2 regions of the Sporosarcina jeotgali genome follow, and region 2 is predicted to be linked to the other one. Evidence: riboswitches for the same ligand, from Rfam matches in the RefSeq annotation. Region 2 holds a riboswitch; the other holds the start of a gene.
What was found. Region 2 has a riboswitch for FMN ahead of PGH26_RS05540 (ECF transporter S component). Riboswitches for the same ligand answer to the same signal wherever they lie in the genome.

Region 1 (7,896 bases), 1.3 Mb from region 2:
AGAATAAGTGAACACACAAGCTCATGAGCAATCATGAGCTTTTTGAATGGAGGAATCCAACAATGGCACAAATTGAATTTAAAGGGAAAACAGCCTTCATCACAGGCGCGGCTTCAGGAATTGGGTACGCCCAAGCAAATGCATTTCTAGAAAAGGGTTCATCAGTCTACGGCTTAGATGTTGATCAAGCCGGACTGGAAAAACTAGCAATTCAGTATCCGGAAAGCTTTCGATATAGCAAAGGAAGTGTGAGTAACCAGAGGGATGTTACTGAAGCAGTAAGACGAGCAACCGATGCTTTTGAACACATTGACATACTGTGCAATACAGCTGGCGTGCTTGATGGATTTGCAAAAACATTAGATACTGATGAAGCGCTATGGGATCGAATAATGAACACCAATATAAAAGGAATGTTCCTCGTGACGAATACGATTTTGCCCTATATGCTCAAGAGGAAATCCGGCGTGTTGGTAAATATGGCTTCCATTGCCGGCTTGGTAGGAGGCGGTGGAGGGGCAGCATATACCGCTTCTAAACATGCAGTGGTCGGTTATACAAAACAAGTGGATCTCGATTATTGCCGAGAAGGAGTTCGTGCCAATGCGATTGCGCCCGGTGCGATTCAAACTCCGATGAATGCTGCTGATTTTGAAGGCGATGGGAAAATAGCAGAGTGGGTTGCGGACGAAACACCCGCAGGCCGCTGGGCACAGCCTGAAGAAGTCGCGAAGTTGACACTGTATTTAGCAGGAGCTGCTTCCGATTACATTCATGGAACGGTCATTCCCATTGACGGCGGCTGGACGGCTAAGTAACCATTTTCAGGACACATGTATTCTGCTATACTAGGCAAGCAGGTTTTTAACCTGCACTGCGGCACTTTTTGACGAAGCAATCGGCTTCTTCTTCCTTTGGTCGCAGTTATTACTAAAACAGCAGCTTGCTGTTTTACAAAGGAGGACTATACATGACGTTACTCGCAAAAGAGCGTCCGCGGATTGCGGTCGGAGAGCTTGCGAAAATGGCGGTAGTGGCAGGACTATATGTCGCTGTCACGCTCACGCTTGCAGTCATCAGTTTCGGTGCAGTCCAGTTAAGACTGTCGGAGATGTTCAACTACTTGGCGTTGTTCCACAAGCGTTATATTATCGCTGTGACTGCCGGAGTGGTACTTGCGAACTTCTTCTCACCTACGTGGTTCCTGGACGTGCCAATTGGCGGAGTAGCCACGTTTCTTGTGCTGCTTATTAGCCGGGCTGCTACAAAGAAGCTGAAGTCAGACAAAATGAAATTTGTCTGGACTGCCGTAATTTTTGCTGTTTCCATGTTCACCGTTGCAGGACAGCTGACCCTATTGTACGGCGCTCCGTTTTGGTTTACGTGGTTTACGGTAGGCGCTGGCGAACTTGTGTCAATGACCGTCGGCGGCAGTATCATGCTCGTTTTAGCGAAAAAAATAGATTTCACAAAATGAAAAAACGCATCCCGATTGTACAGGGATGCGTTTTTATTCATTAATTATGAATAGAATTAGCTTGAAAATACATACATCGGTGTACTGGTTTCTTCTGGTTCAAAGCCAAGAGACTCATAAAATCCAACCGCTTTTGGATAAGAAACGAGTACTTTCGTGTGCATATCGTTATACTTTTCCAGCATCATCTTCATAATCTCTTTACCTGCACCTTGCCCTTGACAGTCTGGATCTGTGAGGACGTAATGGAAGTAGACAGCCATAGATCCATCAGACATTGCATTGGCAAGTCCAATCAGCCGGCCGCCGTCCCATGCAGTTGCAACAGAATGAGAGTTAAGAATAGCATTGTACAAATCATTTGGATGAGAAGCAGATTCCCATTCTACAGACAGAAATAATTGTTGGATATTTTCTTTCGTTAACTGATCTGTTTTAAATGTATATGTGAGTGACATCTGTGAATTCCTCCTTCAGCAAGCGGCGGATAAGTACCTCAATTTCTATAAGCACCAATCCCTCTAGTTATTCCTATATCCTACTTCAGAACAACTTAACCCACCTTTAAAAGAAACTAGCAGATGTTCTTAAGAAAATTGCTTATTCAAGTTCGCCATTTCTATTGCAGAGACCGCCGCATCCCAGCCTTTGTTGCCAGCTTTTGTTCCTGCGCGTTCAATCGACTGCTCAATAGAATCCGTTGTCAGTACGCCAAAGATGACGGGAATTCCTGATTGCAAGCCAGCTGCCGCTACACCTTTAGCGGTCTCGCTGCAAACATAGTCAAAGTGAGGGGTTGCTCCACGGATGACGGTGCCGAGTGTGATGACCGCATCGTATTTACTAGAGTCTGCCATCTTTTTAGCAATCATCGGAATTTCAAAAGCACCCGGCACCCACGCCAGGTCGATGTCTTCTTCAGAAACGCCATGGCGTCTGCATGCATCTTGTGCAGCAGAAAGCAGCTTACTTGTGATGAATTCATTAAACCGGCCGACTACAATTCCGATTTTTAATCCTGTACCAACTAAATGACCTTCATATACAGTTCCCATTGTGACTGCCTCCTATAGTGTCAATAAATGACCGAGTTTTTCTACTTTTGTTTCCATATAACGTTTGTTTTCAGGAAGTGCAGGGAGCTCAATTGGAACACGTTCTGTAATTGTGAGTCCATACTCCGCTAGTCCATCTAACTTTCTAGGGTTGTTCGTCAGCAATCTCACGTCAGCAATCCCTAAGTCTTGTAAGATTTGTGCGCTGATTCCGTAGTCACGCAAATCGTCAGGGAATCCAAGCGCTTTATTTGCTTCGACAGTATCTAGTCCTTGCTCTTGCAATTCGTACGCTTTCAACTTATTAATAAGTCCGATTCCCCGTCCTTCTTGACGCATGTAAAGCAGGACGCCGCGCCCCGCTTCTTCAATCTGCTGCAAAGCTGCGTGGAGCTGCGGACCGCAGTCACATCTGGTAGAACCGAAAATATCCCCGGTTAAGCATTCGGAATGGACTCTGACCAGTATAGGTTCTGCGTTCGTCAGATCACCTTTAACAAGAGCGACGTGTTCTTTACCAGTCATTTTTTCGGTATAGCCGATCATCTTAAATAGACCAAGAGACGTCGGCAATATGACCTGAGCTTCACGTGTAATGAGTGTTTCATTGGCAAGACGGTAATGCACCAGATCCTCGATGCTGATCAATTTCAGCCCTTCCGAGTCTGCAAGCTTTCGTAACTCAGGAACCCGAGCCATCGAACCATCTTCGCTCATGATTTCACAAATGACCGCAGCAGGTTCACTTCCTGCAAGTCTGGCTAAATCGACGGAAGCTTCGGTATGACCTACTCGGCTGAGCACTCCGTTAGCTTCTGCAATCAGTGGAAAGACATGACCTGGCTGCTTAAAGTCACTTGGCGCTGCTCGCTGCTCAAGCATTTTTAAAATCGTTTCCGAACGTTCGAAGGCACTAATACCTGTATGGGATTCTGCATGATCGATGCTCACTGTGAAAGCCGTTCCATGTGCATCCGTATTGTGCATGGTCATCATCGGGAGCCCGAGTTGAACCGCTTTCGATTCAGTAATCGGCGTACAGATGAGTCCGCGTCCTTTCGTTGCCATGAAATTGATCATCTCAGGGGTCGCGTGTTCTGCTAAGCAGATGAAGTCGCCTTCGTTTTCACGGTTTTCATCATCCACAACAATAATCGGTTTCCCGAGTTTTAAGTCTTGAATCGCTTCTTCGATCGTATCAAACATGAGCAAACACCCTTTCCTTATAAAAATCCATTTTGCTGTAAAAAGTCCTCGTTCAAAGTTCGTTTTTCGGAAGGAGTACGTCGCTGCAGCATGTTGAACATGTATTTTGCGAGCATGTCAAATTCCACATTGACACAGTCACCCGGCTTGCGCGCCGCGAGAACCGTTGTTTTTTGAGTATGCGGAATGAGTGAAATCGAAATGCTTTCATCAGTCACGTCAAAAATTGTTAAAGACGTACCGTCGAGTGCAATCGAGCCTTTCGGTAGCACGTAGTTCAATCCGCCAGGCGGGAGTGATAAATGCATGACAAGCGAATTCTCGATGTGCTGACACTTTTGGACAATCGCAGTTCCGTCGACATGACCGGAAACAAAATGACCGCCCAAACGACTATCCGCGCGAAGAGCGCGTTCCAAATTTACTGAAGTACCGGCTTTTGCGTTATGTAACGACGTCGTTCGAAACGTTTCAGGCATCACGTCTGCGGTAAACTGACCCGTTGTAAATGATGTCACGGTCAGACAAGTCCCGTTAACAGCAATACTGTCTCCTAAACGGACATCTTTCAGTATTTCTGCAGCTGCCACAGTAAGTTCCATCGAGTGACCTGATGAGCGGACTGTTCGTACAGTCCCAATTTCCTCAATGATTCCTGTGAACATTAGAATCACATCCTTTTGGTACAGCCGTTACCTTTAAATCTGGACCAAGCTGTTCCGTTTTTACGAAAATAAAATCTTTCGCGTCACTCATCAAGGCAGGATTTTCCCCGCCGATTGGTGTGAGAGAATCTGTACCGCCAAGTACTCTTGGAGCAATGTACGTAATGATCCGATCGACAGCATCCCCTTGTAAAAAAGAAGCATTTACAGAAGATCCTCCCTCTACAAGAAGGGTCATGATGCCACGCGCGCCAAGTTGATCTAGTACGTCAGACACTGCAATGGCAGGCTTCTCCATACGAAAAACTTCGACGTGATTATACGGCAAGAAACTCAATTCGCGTTCTTTTGAAGCGGCGCTGCCACAAAAAATCCAGGTAGGGGCGTCCGTGTTTTGAATAACCTGACTCGCAACAGGTGTAGATAAGTGTGTATCTAAAATAACTCGAATAGGGTGGAGTCCACCTTGGGGCAATCTGGTGGTAAGAAGGGGATTGTCGTGAAGAATCGTTTTACTTCCGGTTAAAATGGCATCATGGACATAGCGAAGACGATGGACGTCAAGTCGAGCTTGCTCGCTTGTCACCCATTTGCTGTGTCCTGAAAATGCTGCGATTTTACCGTCTAATGTCATAGCTGTTTTTAACGTTACATGAGGTTGTTTGGTTTGAATGAAATGAAAAAAAGGTTCATACAATTCGCGTGCTAAATCTGTACAGACTCCGATTTGTACTTCGACACCTGAATCTCGAAGCCGCTGGATTCCAGACCCTGCAACTAACGGATTCGGATCTAACGCTGAAACGTAGACACGAGAGATGCCTGCTTGCAAAATCGCTTCTGCGCATGGAGGTGTTTTTCCGGTATGCGAACATGGTTCAAGAGTGACGTACAAATCTGCACCAGCAGATTCTTTGCCTGCCATATCCAGAGCAACCCGCTCTGCATGACGTTCGCCAGCGCGCAAATGAGCCCCCATTCCGACAACCCTTCCCTGGTTCACAATTACAGAACCGACGGGTGGATTGGGTGAAGTTTGACCTGCTGCACCTCGTGCAAGTGAAAAAGCAATTTGCATATAGTGTTCAATTTCCAACGATAACAACACTCCTGAATCATAGATTCCTCATGTAACAAAAAAAGCCCCGCAACAGATGTGCGGGGCTGGGTAAGCATGACAAAATAAGCGTCAGTCAAAAGAAAAATTTGAAAAACGCACCATTCCTTCTCCCATCCAGACTTTAACTGTCGGCCTTGGAGTTTCACCAAATCCACCGTCTGCAAAATTGCATCCGGGTCACGGACTAAGAGCCATCAAAGCTCATCACCGCCGGTAGGGAATTTCACCCTGCCCCGAAGGAATATTATTCGATTGTCTCAAAGTCTAGCACAGCTATTAGTGAGCTTGCAACCTGCATGTTCATTTTTAAACGAGCAGGTCTTTCCATCCGCCTGATAAGAAATCTGCGGTTGCAAGTGTTCCCATACAGAGGACATATAGTGCAATGGGAAGCACTAAAGCCGTTACTAGCTGTTTCCGTGAAACGGTTATTTTTCTACTTTTAATCAAGTGATCTACAGCATAAAATAACAACGATGCAATGAGTCCATATCCTGAAAAAACGAACCCGAAGCTTGCGTGGAGCAATCCTGAAATAGGTAAATCTAATCGGTTAGATTTAACTTTTTTACTAATTAACACAGCTGATTTTTCACTGATTATTGAACACGTAATACCGTAAAAAAGTATAATTGAAGTACCGTAAAGCAAATAACCGGAAATACTCAGGAACACGGACTCGAAATATTGGGGCACTGACGTGATTGTTTTCCCGAAAGGAACAGGGATAAAGAAGCCGAGCAATATGAAAAAAAGTACTCCTGAACCAGAAGCAGCCAAGATTTTTCTTGATAACATCCAGAGTCTCCTTAAATCGAATGGAGATACTTATCAGCGGCAGATATTTCTGGAATTCATACTTCAATCTATTGTCTATTGGATTTTGGCAAGTGCTTGCTGAATACTTGAAAATGTTTGTAGTTGCTCATCAGATACGTTCGTTCCTGTTAATGACAGCGCTACTTTTGGAGAGATACCAGTGATATAGAGCTGGGCTCCCATGAGTCTTAACACATCTTGGACAGCTAACAAACTGGTTAGCGGGGACTCATGATTCCAATACAGTCCTGTTATGTCGATAATGACATGATCCACACCACTTTTTTGAACAAATTCACTAAGTTTTTGTGTCAATAAATTGAAACGCTGCGGACTCATTTCTCCGATAAGGGAGACGGCAGCAATATTGTCATGAATTGTCATGATTGGAAGCATCAGTTGTTCGATTTCTGATTCCTTGTTCGTTAATTCGGCACGCTGCCTGTATTCAACGGAGACATTGGTTTGGGTCCCGATGAAGAAAGAATGCCCTTCAATTTGGACGGGCGTCACCGAAAGGCGGTTCCAGAATAATGTCCCATCTTTTTTATAGTTTTTTAGTGTTATGGTAATTTCATTTTTTTTACGTATAGCATCGCGTAGTTGCTGAATTGCTAACTGATCAGTGCCCGGACCTTGAAGAAAACGACAATTTTGACCGATTGTTTCGCTTAATGGGTACCCCGTCATTGTTTCAAACGTCCGATTCGCATAAATAATCGGATTGTCCGGTTGGGAGGGGTCTGTAACTAGGGTTGCTACTCGACTGCCATCCAACATCGAAACTAATAGTTGAGTCTGTATAGATTGTGCAAGATCTTTCATTACTTTCACGTCCTGACCTATTTAGAATACTGTCTATCATTAGTTTAGCATGAGGCAGGCAATAGTTTCCAAAATGACAGTTACGCTTTTACCGTCTCGTATTGGTAGCCAGCAAACTTATAGTTTTGTCGCAAGTACATTTCTTTTGGTGTATCTTCACCGTCAGCGACGAGAATAACTAGTTTGTCAGGATACTGTTCCATCAGCCACCGCTGCAATTGACTCCCAATACCTTTATGTCTCATTTTTTCTAATACATGTAATCCGTCAATTTCGACAGTTTGTTCATTAACAATCAAATCTACAGAGCCTGCTAATTCATCGTCAAAGGCTGCGACGAGCTGCACAACATGAGGATCAAAGAAATTCTTCTTATGCTGCAGCCGTTTTTGAACTGCAAACTCTTTCCCGAATTGCTCATCAATTGTTTGCTGTAAGTGGAGGAAGTCTTCAAGATTGCTCTCAGTTACTGGTGACACTTGAATACCTGAAGATGGAGGAACGTCGGGAAAGTCTTTTGGATTTAGTACATATAATTCTAGAAAGCCAGTGTCATAATCATTCCTGTTCAAATAAGCGTTCACTTCTTTTGAAATAGGCTCATCCTGAGGGAATGTGAATTTCAAGTGATGTTGATCTCGTGCGGTATGATAGACTTTCAAAGCCTGTTCTGCTTTTTGAAACTCACGGATTGTAGGCATCCTTTTAAATGCAATATAATTACTGTCA
Region 2 (7,896 bases):
CATTAGAAAATTCGTCATATCCGGACGGCTGATCATTTCAGGCGAAACAAATAAGAATTTAATCGTATGGATTTCATCGAATAAGTATTTTCTTTGTTCCGATGATAGAAATGAATTCACTGCTGCAACGCGTTTTTCCCCTCTTTTTCGAATACTGGCCACTTGATCTTCCATTAAGGAAACGAGAGGGGAAACGATGAGCACCAGTCCATCCTGCAGTTGACCAGGCAGCTGGTAGCATAACGACTTCCCCATGCCTGTTGGCAATATGGCAATTGTGTCGTTCCGTTTCAATATAGAGCGAATGACGTCTTCTTGACCTGGACGGAATTCATCGAATCCGAATCGCTTTTTTAGTTCATGATGAAGATCCATTACACGAGCTCTCCTTTCGTTGTACTTAAAATGAGACGCAGTTGAAAATAGGATAAATGGGGAAACTTTTCTTTTAATACCCGCAGCCTTTTCACATCATTCTTTTTAATTTCTTGCTGAACCGCTTCTATATCCGCCTGATCTACAAATCTTAAGATCGGAAAGTTATCATCATTTGTTGCAATTTCTGTAATGTGATCTTCTATTGTATTTACCTTCAACCGTCGAATTAATGCTATTTCTTCCATAGGTAATCCCTGGTCAAATAACCTCTTTGTAATGGCCGTTGAATCTGTCAGCGGCGATTCAATACGTATACCACCCGCAAGCTGATTTAAAATCGGCAGGGTTTCTTCAGCTTTTTCACATTCCGACACAGTAATTAATCGATGAATCGCTTCTAGAAATTCCAGTTGTAAACTATCGGCGTCTTCCCTTGTACATTCCTCAAGCTGTTCCCACGTCCATCCTGTTGCTTCTGCACCAGTTAAACGGTGAGTAAGCAAAGATGCTTGCAGGTCGGATATTCCCGTCATTTCCACCGCAAGTATCAGCTCCTCTGCGAATGAACGCGCGCTATTTTGACGTGTGTCCTGCAGACTTCGTAATACCTTTTTCACAAACTGCTGGATTTTCCGATCATTCGTGATCGGATAAAAGGAATTTTGAGAGTTTCGTAACTGGGATAGGGTTTGTACGAGTAAAACCAATCGCAAAAAGAAGATTTCTTCCCGGCCTCGATATTGCCAGCCATCAAAGTGATATTCCCGTAACTCTTTGGCTAGTTGCCTTCCTTTTTCCGTGACAGTGACAAGCCCCTCTGTTTCATTGATCAATTCCGAACGCTGAAGGGAGGTAATCGCTTCTGTAAAAGTGGATTCGGACAGTTTAGGTAGAATTGAAAAGTACGGTTTCACTGAAAAATAATCTACATCTTGAAGGGTTTGCCCAGATCGTTTTCCACGCAAGACATGTAAACTTGCATTTAAAGACCTTTGCCCATCCATTTTTTCAGCGATCTTTAAAATTATTGAACTCAACTTCACGAAGAATCCCTACTTTCTAGTGGTTAAAGGTTGAAAACTGCAGAAAACCGTTTTAGAATGGATGAAGTACCTAGTTGCTAGTGCGAAGAAAAGAGGAGAGAACGAACATGTCTACTCGAAAGTTTACGATTGTAGATCAGGACACATGTATCGCTTGTGGAGCTTGCGGAGCTGCAGCGCCTGATATTTATGATTATGATGATGAAGGAATTGCGTTTGTTATCCTCGATGATAACACGGGAAATACTGAAGTTCCAGAAGAACTGCTGGAGGACCTTGAAGATGCATTTGATGGATGTCCCACAGACTCCATTAAAATTGCTGATGATCCATTCGAAGGCGATCCACTTAAATATGAAGACTAAAAAACAGGCTGCCCGCACTTGCGGACAGCCTGTTTTTTTTCTATTCTCACACTGATAATTTACGATGCTGCTGAGAAATCCAATTTTGCATACTCTTAAACAAAAGCAGTGAAATCGCCATTAGAATTGCACCTTTAATAAGGTTGAACGGCAAGATTCCTAAGACAATCATTTTGTAAAGTCCGTCTCCTGTTACTGGCGGTGCATTTAAGAAATAAGTGTACGCTGGCAAGAAGACTAAATAATTTAAGAGACTCATGCCAACCGCCATGGAAATTGTACCCGATATAAGCCCTGCAGTTAAGCCGCGAGAGTTACGGAATTTGTTGAAGATAAAATAAATCGGCATGATGAATAAGATGCCTGTTACAAAGTTCGCGATTTCCCCAACTGGTACCCCAGTAGGACTTCCTGATAAAAACCAATGTAGAACATTCTTCAATAGCTCCACAAGAATCCCTGCGACCGGTCCGAGTGTCATTACCGCCAATACTGCGGGAATTTCACTGAAGTCAATCTTTAGAAATCCTGGAAGTGCAGGCAGCGGGAAGTTAAACTGCATAAGAACTGTTGAAATGCTGCCTAGAATTGCGACTAAAATCATCACCCGTAATTTCTTGCTGTTCATGCTACTCTCTCCTTTTGCGATTCACTTCACAAAGAGGAAAGGTTCTGCCTAATCTTTCGTCTGTCCCGCTAAAAAACCCTAAAGCAAATACATGCTAAAGGGAGTGAGTAGACGCGTTTAAATAAGACACCAGCATTCAAAAGAATGCTCGCACTTAAACAAGCCGTTGTCAAACAGACAAAAAGACGGCTTCGCCTTCACCTTCTCCCATCCAGACTATACTGTCGGCTCCAGAATCTCACTGGAATCTGCTGTTAAGCTCGCGGGCTAAAAAGCTTTCGCTTCCATTTCCGCCGGTCGGGAATTACACCCTGCCCCGAAGATGAATCAATATTTTGTTACACCATTAGTATACAGAAAAATAAACAGTCTGTAAACTTGTATGTTTACAGACTGCGGTTTACTTATGAATGAATGGCAACGGATTTGAACCTATTGCCTGCGGCAGCGTCTCTTTGAAATTCAACCCATTCCAATCAAGCGGTTCAACATGACCCAGTTTTAACTGAACGTTGAAACTTGAAGCTGTTAACAAAAGCGCATCGATCATTTGACTCGCTTCATTCATCGGCATCGAATCAAGTTGGACAGTGTCGCTGAATGTTACCTCTGCGATTCCATCCTTAAGCTTAACAGTGAGGTTCAGCTTTTTAGGAATCGTTGGAGCAAACAAATCATTTGGTGCCGTCTGCATTAGACGGAGGGCTTCTTCAAACGACCCCGCCTGCTGCATGAAGCCAGGTGAAAGCAACTCCTGGCCATTTTCCTGATGGTAAACGTAAAACGGCGTGTGCCACTCACCACTTTGCATATGGATGGGCTCTAGCTGGCCAACCTGGTCAAACTCTGCTGGGTTCCCGGATGCATCTAAAATGTTAATCTCGCGATAAGAAGGAAACGTTTGCTGGAGAGAATGCAGAAACACTTCTTGTTTAGCAGCTGAAAGGTCATATTCGTGCTCGTCATTCAGGAAAACACTCAATCGATCTCCATCTTCAGTAAATGTCGCATCTATGGGGTGCATGGGTTCAAAACCTAAAGATTGTTCATCCAACTCCTCAGCAAATGCATTGTACAGCTCCAGATCTGTTGAGGAGACCGTTAACCCTTTAGACTCTAATTCTTCTTTTGTCAGAAGTATAGAAACAGGAATACTGACAGCTTGTGCGTCTTGCAAACCGATATTCATTATAGTACCGCCATCCAAGTCGGCAGGGAACACTGCATATTGCGAAGCCCCTCCCATTAAAGCGGCAGATTCTGAAGAAGCATCTCTCGCAAAGTTCTCCCCCTCTTCTTCTATTGACTCCGCAGGAGCTATCTTCGAATCACTCTTCGGCATTGCCTGATCCGCTGATTGTTTCCCTGGATTCATGGAGTTCATGAAAGAAGGAATCAATATCGCAACGAGTATAATTGCCGCAACAGCCGCTATAACGGGAACGATGCGTCTTTTCTTCCGTACCGGTGTGACTGAAATATCCGTAAGCCGCTTGTCGTTTTTTAACCGCTCCAGAAGTTCGTCCTTGGAACGAGTATCATCTATTTTTGGCATAGAGTGCAGGAGTTTCTCCAAATCATCATCTTTTCGTTCGTGATCCACTTGGCTCCCCCCTCTCTAATTCTGCCAATGCCACTTTTTTTCTTAAACTTTTCAAAGCGCGATGCTGCGTTGTTTTCACTTTCCCTTCTGTCCATTCGAGTACTTCAGCTGTATCTGTAATCGACAAGTCATTAAAATAGCGCATAATGATGACAAGACGCTGATCGATTGTACACGTGTCCAGATTTTCAAGAATCGCTTTCATCACTTCTTTGTCAATCGATTGCTGCTCTGGTGTCTTATCTTTCGCTTGTATCTCATCTGTTTCCCAGTCAAAAAATGTTGCGTCATATTTACTGCGTACGGTCTTTTTTCGGAAGTAATCGATGGATACATTTTTGGCGATGGCAAACAGCCATGTTTTTTCGCTGCTCCGTCCCTCGAACGAGGAATAGGCACGAATCGCTTTCACATATACTTCATGAGACAAATCTTCTGCAAGCTGACGGTCCTTCGTCAAGTATGTCAAGAAGTTGAATACATCATGATGATACGTTTCATATAAATGATGAAATACGGAGTCGTCCACAATCATCCTCCTCGTTCACATAAGTTGACGGCTAACTTTCCTATTAGTTACACGTAATTTACTGAAGAGGCAAGACGCAAGTGAAGATCGTGCCTTCTATATCACCTCTTTTAGCACTAATACTCCCGCCATGAGACTCCGCAATATTCTTAGCGATGGCAAGACCTAGCCCAGTACCGCTTTTACCGCGTGTGCGAGCCTTATCAGCTTTGTAAAAACGTTCAAAAACGAATGGCAGGTCTTCTTCAGGTATTCCACTCCCTGTGTCAATGACAGAAATCGCAACAGATTTCGGATATTTTTCAACAGAAAGTTTCACACGCCCTCCGTCAGGTGTATGACGAATTGCGTTGTCGATCAAATTGGTGAACACCTGTTCAATACGATCTTCGTCCGCTTGAAGATGCAACGTATCCGCCCCGTTTGGCTCCACTTCCAAATCGACTTTAGCATCTTTCGCAACTTGCATGAATTTGTTTCGCATCCGTTCCAAAAAAGGTACGACTGCCATCTCTGATTTGTACAAGCGCATATGTCCGGATTCCATGCGGGCAAGATCAAGCAAATCCGTCACAAGTCTTCCCATCCGTTGCGATTCGTCATGAATGATCTTTACCATTTCATGATTTTCTTCAACAGTCTCCGGAACACCATCTAAAATTGCCTCGCTATACCCTTGAAGCATAGAGATTGGCGTTCTTAGTTCGTGAGATACATTCGCGATGAAGTCTGAGCGCAATTTATCCAGCTGATGCTGTTCAGTCATGTCCCGCAGAACAGCTACTGCGCCTCGGATGCTGTTTTTACTGTAAAGCGGACTGATTTTAACAACAAAAAATCGTTTCCCAAGCTCTAATTCAGCATCTACTTCTTCTGCGAACATAACAGCATGCTCCAACATATGAATAATTTCCGGTGGCAGCAATTCTTTTGAATCTTGATTGATAAATGACCATTTCTGCAATACTTTTTCAGCTTGCGGATTGCTTAGCAGGATCGTGTTATCCCGATTAAATGTAATCACCGCATCTGTCATGGACGTTAAAATACTCGATAATTGTTCTTTATCCTGTTTTATAAGTTCCACGTTGTATTTCAATTGGCGGCCCATTTGGTTGAATGCTGTAGAGAGCTGGCCAATTTCATCATTTTGTTTCACCGGTATTCGAGCATCGAAATTCCCTTTAGATAATTCAAATGCCGCTTCTTTCATTTGACGTAAAGGTCTTGTGATACGCGTTGATAGGAAGAAAGCGAAAAATGTTGTCAATATGAACGCGATAAATGCAGATAGCAATACAATATGAGTTGTCCATTTAGTCGTATCGTGAATGGCTTCAAAACTTTGGTATAAAACAACATAACCTTTACCTTCATTTGGTAATGGAGTGGATGATACAATATAGCGTTCTGAAACTTCTTTTTCAGATAATGAAGGAAGAATCATTTGTTTAGAGGCATTCTCATCATTTCGTTTGCTGAATAATTTATCACTTAAAATCTTTTCTTCAATCGATTGAGCATTTGACATACCATCATGGAATGAATACGCAACTTGACCGTTGTCTCCGACAACCATTGCATGAGTGCCGTTGTTCAGAATATCATTGACGACAAGCTTCATAGCCGATTCGTTTTCGTGATCGATGATAATACTGCCGACAGTCTTAGCCTCTCGTGCCAGCGTTTCTTCTGCTTGCCGAGTATGGAAATTATCAAAGAACTCTAATAACAGTGCCGTGACAATAAACAGGACAAATGAAACGAGAAGCAATATGGTTGCCCATAGCTTCCCGACGATTGAGTTCCATATTCGATTCATTCTGATGGAACCTCAAATTTATAACCGACACCCCATACGGTCACAATCATTTTAGCAGCCCGTTCAGAGACTCTGTTCAATTTTTCCCTCAAGCGTTTTACATGTGTGTCGACCGTTCTGAGGTCGCCGAAAAATTCGTAGTGCCATACTTCTTTTAACAATTGCTCGCGGTCAAATACTTTATCCGGTGCTTTTGCTAAGAAATACAACAGTTCGTACTCTTTTGGTGTCAAACTGACTTCTTTTCCTTCAGCAGTAACCCGATGAGCATCGTGATCGATTGTAAGCTGCGGGAACACAACTAAATCCTTAGACGTGGCTGTGCTGGGTGCTCCGTTAAACGATCCTGTGCGGCGCAATAATGCTTTCACACGCAATACAACTTCACGCGGACTGAATGGCTTAACAATATAGTCATCCGCACCTGTTTCGAATCCAGAAACTCTGTCGGATTCTTCCCCCTTTGCAGTCAGCAGAATTACAGGTGTTTGATTTTCAGCTATTCTCAGTTCTTCCAATACTTCCATTCCATCTTTTTCAGGCATCATGACATCCAATAAGATACAGTCATAATGATTTTCTTCAATTTTTTCAAGCGCTTCTGCGCCGTCACATGCTTCGTCCATTTCATAACCCTCACGAGAGAGGTACATTGTCAGAAGCCGTCTAATCCGGTCTTCGTCGTCCACGACGAGCAATTTTACGTTTTCATCCATTGACGATTGCTCCTTTCAAAACTACTTCTTTCATTGTACTTGTCCAGAGTAAAAAAAGAAACTAGTATACCTATTTACCGCTATTGCAATGCAGATTATGCAGGTATTTAAGGAAATTAGACATGAAAAAGCTGTGCAGCGGGTTTGCTGCACAGTTATTTTATGCGTATGAATGTAGACCAGCGATGATCAGGTTGACAGCTACCAAGTTGAACATGATGATAACAAACCCTGCAACAGCAAGCCATGCCGATTTCTTACCTTCCCATCCTTGTGATAGGCGAAGGTGAAGGAATGCAGCGTAGAATAGCCACGTGATCAATGCCCATACCTCTTTAGGGTCCCAGCCCCAGAATCGTGACCAAGCTTCGTGTGCCCAGATCATTGCAAAGATTAAAGCCCCAAGTGTGAATACCGGGAAGCCGATAAGTACAGACCGATAACCGATTTCATCCATCAATTGTGAATTGGCCTTTTTTGCGAATGGCTGCAACAGTGCTGCAATCGGTCGTCGGAAAATGAGTCTGATCAGAATATAGAGAATGATTCCCGTAAATAGTGACCAAACAAATGTCGTAAGTGTTTTCGCATTGACGATTGCTGGCATTTCGAACCATGGTTTCATTGTATCTGTTGTAACTTGTTCGTACTCACTCATCCCGAACAAAGGAGGCATGTTATACGTCATTTCAGACGCTTTGCCATTTTTATCGACATAATTGAAATCCGCCTCGTAACCTGTGAGACTGAATGCTGTAGATGAAACAACAAATCCAAGAACTAGAACGACAGTGAACATGACAGCTTCCAGC

Region 1: linked by a shared signal. The riboswitch ahead of ribD (bifunctional diaminohydroxyphosphoribosylaminopyrimidine deaminase/5-amino-6-(5-phosphoribosylamino)uracil reductase RibD) and the one ahead of PGH26_RS05540 (ECF transporter S component) in region 2 are both predicted to bind FMN.

The regions. Positions count from the first base shown of each region.
Region 1 is NZ_CP116341.1:3,106,747-3,114,642, reverse strand. It holds gene PGH26_RS15725 (DUF2829 domain-containing protein) at 1-7, shown strand, start outside; gene PGH26_RS15720 (3-oxoacyl-ACP reductase) at 63-818, shown strand; gene PGH26_RS15715 (QueT transporter family protein) at 971-1,477, shown strand; gene PGH26_RS15710 (GNAT family N-acetyltransferase) at 1,534-1,935, opposite strand; gene ribH (6,7-dimethyl-8-ribityllumazine synthase) at 2,065-2,532, opposite strand; gene PGH26_RS15700 (bifunctional 3,4-dihydroxy-2-butanone-4-phosphate synthase/GTP cyclohydrolase II) at 2,545-3,738, opposite strand; gene ribE (riboflavin synthase) at 3,756-4,403, opposite strand; gene ribD (bifunctional diaminohydroxyphosphoribosylaminopyrimidine deaminase/5-amino-6-(5-phosphoribosylamino)uracil reductase RibD) at 4,384-5,499, opposite strand; FMN riboswitch at 5,622-5,768, opposite strand; gene PGH26_RS15685 (hypothetical protein) at 5,830-6,321, opposite strand; gene ytvA (YtvA family blue-light photoreceptor) at 6,397-7,167, opposite strand; gene PGH26_RS15675 (GNAT family N-acetyltransferase) at 7,248-7,896, opposite strand, start outside.
Region 2 is NZ_CP116341.1:1,171,694-1,179,589, reverse strand. It holds gene PGH26_RS05555 (RecQ family ATP-dependent DNA helicase) at 1-375, opposite strand, end outside; gene PGH26_RS05550 (YpbB family protein) at 375-1,421, opposite strand; gene PGH26_RS05545 (ferredoxin) at 1,529-1,786, shown strand; gene PGH26_RS05540 (ECF transporter S component) at 1,833-2,414, opposite strand; FMN riboswitch at 2,610-2,742, opposite strand; gene PGH26_RS05535 (hypothetical protein) at 2,815-4,017, opposite strand; gene PGH26_RS05530 (sigma-70 family RNA polymerase sigma factor) at 3,995-4,546, opposite strand; gene PGH26_RS05525 (ATP-binding protein) at 4,605-6,368, opposite strand; gene PGH26_RS05520 (response regulator transcription factor) at 6,365-7,084, opposite strand; gene ccsB (c-type cytochrome biogenesis protein CcsB) at 7,245-7,896, opposite strand, start outside.